One region of the Paenibacillus sp. FSL H7-0918 genome, then DNA from elsewhere that is predicted to be linked to it. Evidence: riboswitches for the same ligand, from Rfam matches in the RefSeq annotation. Region 1 holds a riboswitch; the other holds the start of a gene.

Region 1 (3,419 bases):
TGAAATATGTTCAGGGTGTGTCCAGCGATCTGAACAAACAGAAAATAGCAAAGCAATTTTTAGAAAAAGCTTTAGAAATCCAATCCGTTCCTTTAGCAGAAGGTGTGGAGTTTAGAGAGGACTTTGAATGGCTTAAGCAGAGTGGTTATCAGTTGTTTCAGGGCTATTTATTTGGAAAGCCTGATCCTATTCCCAAACAGTAATCCTAATGAGTATATATCCGTCCAGAGGATGAGATGAATTTCAGGTCAGAGTCTGAGTACAGCCAACCCCCGGGGTTGTATAATTTAGGTAATTTGAAAAGGGGGACGGGATGGATATGAAATGGCATCAATTTGTAACGCGCTGGGCGGATTCTAGGGGCTTTGATGGACGAGAGATTGATTATCAATGGCCTTCTCCCTCATTTCCGGTCATCAGTATTCGCAGTAATCTAGGGCGATACTCAGGTCAAGCGTATGGCCGTGGAGGTAAACCCCGTGTGAAGACAGCCGTTGGATTAATCGCTATTGGAGATGTAGCTGTTGGCTTGATTTCCATAGGTGCGATAAGCGTGGGCGTATTATCCTTAGGAGCAATATCACTGGGAATGTGGTTAGCGATCGGAGCAATAGCACTTAGCTGGCTTGGCTTCGCAGTGGGAGCGATTGCGATTGCAGGCGTGGCTGTAGGAGCGATCGCAATCGCGGAAAAAGCGTTGGGGGCCATCGCCATAGGGGATACGGCGTTTGGTGCGATAGCGATAGGCAGGATCGCTGGGGGTGCCATAGCTATCGGACAATGGGCATATGGTGTAATCGCAGTTGGCGAACATGGTTTCGGATTAATTCCCATCACGGGCGATGTGTGGAATTGGTTCCGGCGTTTGTTTGGATCGGGGAGTTAAGTAGACCTACAGTCCTAAAGGATGCCCTTCTCTTCCGGGATGGTCGATAAATAATATCTATCACATAAGAAAAACTAATTGCAATTACCTATATTCATTTCATACCAATTAATCATGCGATCCGATCTAGGCTTATGTTACTCTTTGAATGTATTCGAAACTTCATAGGCAAACCTATGGAAATGTAGGGACGCAAAGCTAAAGGGACTAAGGTTATCATAACTATTGTCAGCCAGCTGCCAAAGAGTGTGTAACGCTTTTTGTTAAAATATAAGAAAGTATAAGTTATACACCTATACTTAATATCTTATATTTCTCGCTTAAACGCTTGCCGTCCTTATAGGACGCTGAAGGCGTTTATGCTTGTTAAGGTTTAATAAAAATTAAGTCTTAATTTTTAGGCGACTTTATACGCAATCAAGCTACTCTTTTGGGGTAGTTTTTTTTGTGCCCATTTTTGGGCACTGGAGAGATTCATATGACATCTGGGGGTAAGAAGAGATGAAGAAAATGATTGCGATCGCTACATCGGCGGCCATGTTGGCCAGTTTTTCGAGTGAGGCAGGTTATGCTTTAGCAAGTGAGGCAAGCAAGGTAAATGTAACAAAAACAGTGGCGCAAAGTAAGGTTAACTTATTAAGCAACGCTTCGGTTATTCCGTTTGAGCTGTACGGCAAGGATGCTCTAAATGCCTATAATGAGGTTTTTAGAATGAATCCAGCAAATATTAAATCCATCACAAATAACGGTGGCAACTACTCAGGCTCGCCTATAGCTAAGGCTATGGATGGGGATATGAGCACGCATTGGGAGACTGGCAAACCGAATAGTTCAACGTTTACGAATGAGGTTGTGTTTGTTTTCAATGAGTCCACTGAATTAAATAGAATGGTATACGCGGCTAGGCAATCCGGTGCGAAAGGTAAAGGTTTTGCTCAAGAATTTGAGATCTATGGTTCCACTACCGATGGGGTTGATTTTACGCTCGTGTCTTCTGGAGAATATACAGGCTCAACCGGTGATGTAGTGGAGATTCAGTTCGCACCTACGGCTTTTAAGAGACTTAAATTTGTCTTCAAAAAAGCGAACCAAGATTGGGCGAGTGCGGCTGAGTTTTCTTTTTATAAAGAGGATAGTGTCTCTGCTAAAATGAAAAATTTATTTACAGATGATACCTTGAGCCAAGTTAGTACTGCCTTTAATACGGCAGAGAAATTAACAGCTTTAGAGAATGAAGTGCAGGCACATCCACTGTATGCGCAGTTTAAAGAAGAGATAGAGAATGCAAAGATCCTTTTGGAGAACCATCAGGTAGAGGCAACGGCAGCCAAGGTTTCGAAGCTAAAAGGGTATGGAACAGCCTATGAAAATGCCTATAGCCAAGCTTATAGAATGCCGAATGCAAACGTATCAAAAGTAACGGTGAACGGTGGAAGCTACCCAGGTACGAAGCCTGAATATATGCTGGATGACCAGCCCACTACGCATTGGGAAACGAACAAAAACAATGATGCAAGCTTCACGAATGAAGTCGTGTTTGAACTAGCGCAAGCGGAAGTGCTGGACAGAGTGGCTTTTTTGGCTAGAGATAACCGCAAAGGATTCCCAGAGGCTTTTGAAATCTATGCATCAGAGACGAGTAAAGGAGAGACCTTCCAACTTGTATCTAGCGGAACCGCGATTAGTACCAATGACTTTCTGGAATTTAAATTCGAACCGACGAAGTTTAAAAGATTAAAATTTAAGTTCACAAAAGCTAATATCAACAGACCTTTTGCGGCTGAATTTAGATTTTATACAGAAGATAAAGTAAGCGAAGCTGTAAATGGTATTTTCACAGATGGAACGATGAGTGCGGTTGTGCCTGCTTATAATAGCGTCGAAGCAATCAACGAATTAGAAGAAGCGGCAAAAGTACATCCCCTCTATCCAATCCTGAAAGATTCATTGGAACTAGCTAAGAAGCTGGTTAATGGCGAGGTTCAAATCGAAGGCACCATCATTGAGGCGGAACAACGTGGAGATATGAAAAAGCATGCGCAGGAAAACCTGAGAATTGGTTTTGGTACGAACAACCAGCCTACAGGTCTCGTTGCAATGCCTGGAGATACGATCAACGTTTATGTGGACGCAGCTTCTAACGATAAGCTACCTTCTTTAGTCTTTTCTCAACAAGAGGCCGCTTGGAATGTTTGGGCTAGAGGTGTGCAATTGCGTCCAGGTAAGAACATTATAACCGTTCCTGAATTTGCTACGAATAGTTATTATGCACATGAAGTGACTAAGGGCGGCACCGTTTATATCGTAAATCCCTATACAGCTGAGGAACAAGGGAAAGCGCCATTGATCCGCTTCGAAGGTTTAGAAAAGATTCCTTTTATGACCAAGACCACGGATCCAGAACAATTCAAAACCTTCTTAATCACATACAAACAAAGACTGGACGAAGATAAAGCGGCTCATCCAAATGTTCAAGATCGTAAACTCATAGATGTGGTAGAAATGGCCAGCGATCATGTTATATTCACAGGAA
Region 2 (3,419 bases), on a different contig from region 1:
GTGTCACTGTCGGCGTTGGTGTCGGCGTCGGTGTTGGTGTTGGTGTCACTGTCGGCGTCGGTGTTGGCGTCGGCGTCGGTGTTGGCGTTGGTGTCGGCGTTGGTGTCACTGTCGGCGTTGGTGTTGGCGTTGGTGTCACTGTTGGCGTCGGCGTTGGTGTCGGTGTCGGCGTCGGCGTCACTGTCGGTGTTGGTGTCGGCGTCACTGTCGGTGTCGGTGTTGGCGTCGGCGTCGGTGTCGGCGTTGGTGTCACTGTCGGCGTTGGTGTCGGCGTCGGTGTCGGTGTCGACGTTGGTGTCACTGTCGGCGTCGGTGTTGGTGTCACTGTCGGCGTTGGTGTCACTGTCGGCGTTGGTGTCACTGTCGGCGTCGGCGTTGGTGTTGGCGTCACTGTCGGCGTCGGTGTTGGTGTTGGTGTCGGTGTCGGCGTTGGTGTTGGTGTCACTGTCGGCGTCGGTGTCGGTGTTGGTGTCACTGTCGGCGTCGGTGTTGGTGTCGGTGTTGGTGTCACTGTCGGCGTCGGTGTTGGTGTCGGCGTCGGTGTTGGTGTCGGTGTTGGTGTTGGTGTCGGTGTCTGCGTTGGTGTCGGCGTTGGTGTCACTGTCGGCGTTGGTGTCGGCGTTGGTGTCACTGTCGGCGTGGGACATGGTGTTGGCGTCGGTGTCACTGTCGGCGTTGGCGTTGGCGTCACTGTCGGCGTCGGCGTCGGTGTTGGCGTTGGTGTTGGTGTCACTGTCGGCGTTGGTGTTGGTGTCACTGTCGGCGTTGGTGTCACTGTCGGCGTCGGTGTCGGTGTTGGTGTCGGCGTTGGTGTCACTGTTGGTGTTGGTGTCGGCGTTGGTCCAGGTTCATCACCATCGTATGGATAGTGGTGAAATTCACCACCACCAGTACCTTTGAGTGAAGCCGCCACTAAAGTACCGTTAATCTGACCATTAATAAAATCAACATGAGCATAGGGGGCAAGTATGCTTCCCATTACACCTATGCCTGCCATATCAAGATACGCAGCTTGGCTAAAGTTAAGCAAAATTTTCTTGCTGTTCAACACGTTATTAGGTAGAAATCCGAAGTTTTTCATTTTTACGTTAGAACCATCAATATTAATAATTGCAGTAGATCCTGAAGGAACATTTATTGTAATTCCGTAGGTATTAGAGACGTTATCTCCTGAAACATTAAAAACATTGACCGCAGGATCTGTACCTGTCAGGGTAAGGCTGCCATATTGGTACACTGTTGTTCCATTCGCCGGCAATGCTGCAAGTTCTGCTGATTTGTCCTTCAAAGACTGACCTACGGCTGAAAAGTCAATCGTACTCCCCTGTCTTTTTGCACCACCCTTGAGGAGCGTTACATTCCCTGAAAAATCTCCCCCGTACACGATATTCCCATAAACAGTACCTCCGTTGAAAGTAAGATTCCCTCCAACAACAAGTGTGTCAGTCAGGGAAACCTCTGCTGCGGTCAACCTATCTCCAACACTATAGTTGGTTAAGTTAACGTTACCTCCAGCAGCAAACCTTCCTTCCGTATCCGAAACTGTCGTTATATCCCCTAGAATAAACACGTTGTAGACCGCTGCAATTCCCAATGTAGAAGAACTACTAGCTCCAGCAACTCCAGCTCCCAATGAGGAAAGCCCACTACCTACCGTCAAAATCCCAGCTAATACAAGCGAGAGTAACGGTTTTATTCTTCTTTTCAAATGGCACACCTCCTAAAACTATGATTTATATTAATCAGAATAATTACCAGAAACTCTAAAGGACCTAACAACAAAAAAGACCGCCAAAAAGAAGTGAAATTCCCTTCTCATGGCAGTCGGACGGTCATTGTGCCTTTAAGACACTTTAGACTCCTGGACTTTGCGTCCCGCCCTTTCAGACGGTTTGCTATTATCATGACTATATATATGTATTACACTGCAAGTCCAGAACTGGTAGCTGAAGCATTCTATCCAATAACAGTCTATGACTTTTAATACTTTTGAATTAATAACAGTTTAGCTCCCGACACCCACAATTGTCAATCAATTCCTTTCGATAATTCCCCGCATTAGTACCACACAAAAAAAGCGCCTAAAGGCGCTTCGCATAAGGTTTTTCATTAAATTTTAAAGTAACTGTATATAGCCCAATATGGATATCCATAAGGGAACACTCAGAATTAAACCAAAAAACAATCCACGCTGGAGGCTGCCCTCTTTTTCCATCATAATTCTCCTTTATTTGCGTTCGATACATTAATTTTTATTATTACAATTTTTAATATAATTTATTCTTCGTTATTAAGTTGTGAATTTAATCACATTGGATAAACTGTTTAGAAATACCATTGATTATTTTTGGAATATCGGGGTAGAATACGAATATACGTTCCTATTAGAGGTGATGAGATTCATGCATAGAGCAGAAAGCAGGGACAACATGCTGGTGAAATCTTATTTATTGCTTCCGATGATTTTATCAGCTTTCGAACGGGACTCCGCCATTTTATCTACACACTTACGAACACCCGCCCCTTATCTGGAGGTGCTTGGAACAGCTGCTGCAGTAGCTACAACAGATCTAAGGGATGTTCGTGCAGAAATGAGAAGACGGGGAATCAAGGTGTATGAGCAAAACAGACTTAATACTGGAATTGAAGCCAAGTATATATGTCGTGGCTATCATGAACGAATGCTGCTGTTGAATGACATTGTTGCGGCTCAGGCTGCCATCCATATGCGCAGATACCTAGGGCTGGATATTTCATCTTTTAAGAGTTACGAAGAACAGTACCAGATTAAGTAAAGCTGTATAGAAGCCGCTGCGCTCTCTCCCCCCAATCAATTAGTGAACAAAAAAATAGGCCTTACCATGGGAGTTGGCAAGACCTGAGAGAGATATACCACAAAACACTGGGGGGTGTTTGGTGTCTCTAATATATACCTCGAACCTGAAAAAAAGCTGATAGGCACATAAAAATTACATTAAAAATATTGTTCGCCGTTCAGAAGTGATTAGAGTGCTCCCACAAGCTTAGCCGACCTTTAGCTGGAATTGGATGGCTTAATGGATGAACCCGTTCAAGCTTCCAGGCAAACCGTCCTTCACTATAGTCGCCAAAATCATATTCGTTCCCATTGATCCATTCCCTTAAATCCACCTCTGGAGTAACCACATAACATCCCGCGAGCTGACCTGTAGCAATAATAGCTCCTGTCGGCAAATTATTCGCTGTATAGCCATGTTTCGCCAATACTGATTTGTACGGTTCCTGTTCACAAATCTTTTTGTCAATCCTCATTCCGGCATGGATGCCTAACTCGCCGCGGTAGGCTGTTCTCCATGAACGAGTTTCAAACTCTTTTTCACCAAGAGCAATTAAAGTCGCCCAAGGCTGCCGTATTGTTATACACCGCATGATATTTATCC

The links. Region 1 has a riboswitch for cyclic di-GMP ahead of MHI15_RS13130 (NPCBM/NEW2 domain-containing protein). Riboswitches for the same ligand answer to the same signal wherever they lie in the genome.
Region 2: it holds a riboswitch for cyclic di-GMP, as region 1 does, so the genes downstream of both, MHI15_RS29420 (choice-of-anchor A family protein) here and MHI15_RS13130 (NPCBM/NEW2 domain-containing protein) in region 1, are expected to answer to the same signal.

Annotation. Positions count from the first base shown of each region.
Region 1 covers NZ_JBBOWJ010000001.1:2,913,832-2,917,250, reverse strand. The annotation lists gene MHI15_RS13140 (EAL domain-containing protein) at 1-203, shown strand, start outside; gene MHI15_RS13135 (hypothetical protein) at 320-886, shown strand; cyclic di-GMP riboswitch class I at 1,044-1,130, shown strand; gene MHI15_RS13130 (NPCBM/NEW2 domain-containing protein) at 1,388-3,419, shown strand, end outside.
Region 2 covers NZ_JBBOWJ010000006.1:146,592-150,010, reverse strand. The annotation lists gene MHI15_RS29420 (choice-of-anchor A family protein) at 1-1,708, opposite strand, end outside; cyclic di-GMP riboswitch class I at 1,817-1,907, opposite strand; gene MHI15_RS29415 (hypothetical protein) at 2,403-2,795, shown strand; gene MHI15_RS29410 (ASCH domain-containing protein) at 2,995-3,408, opposite strand.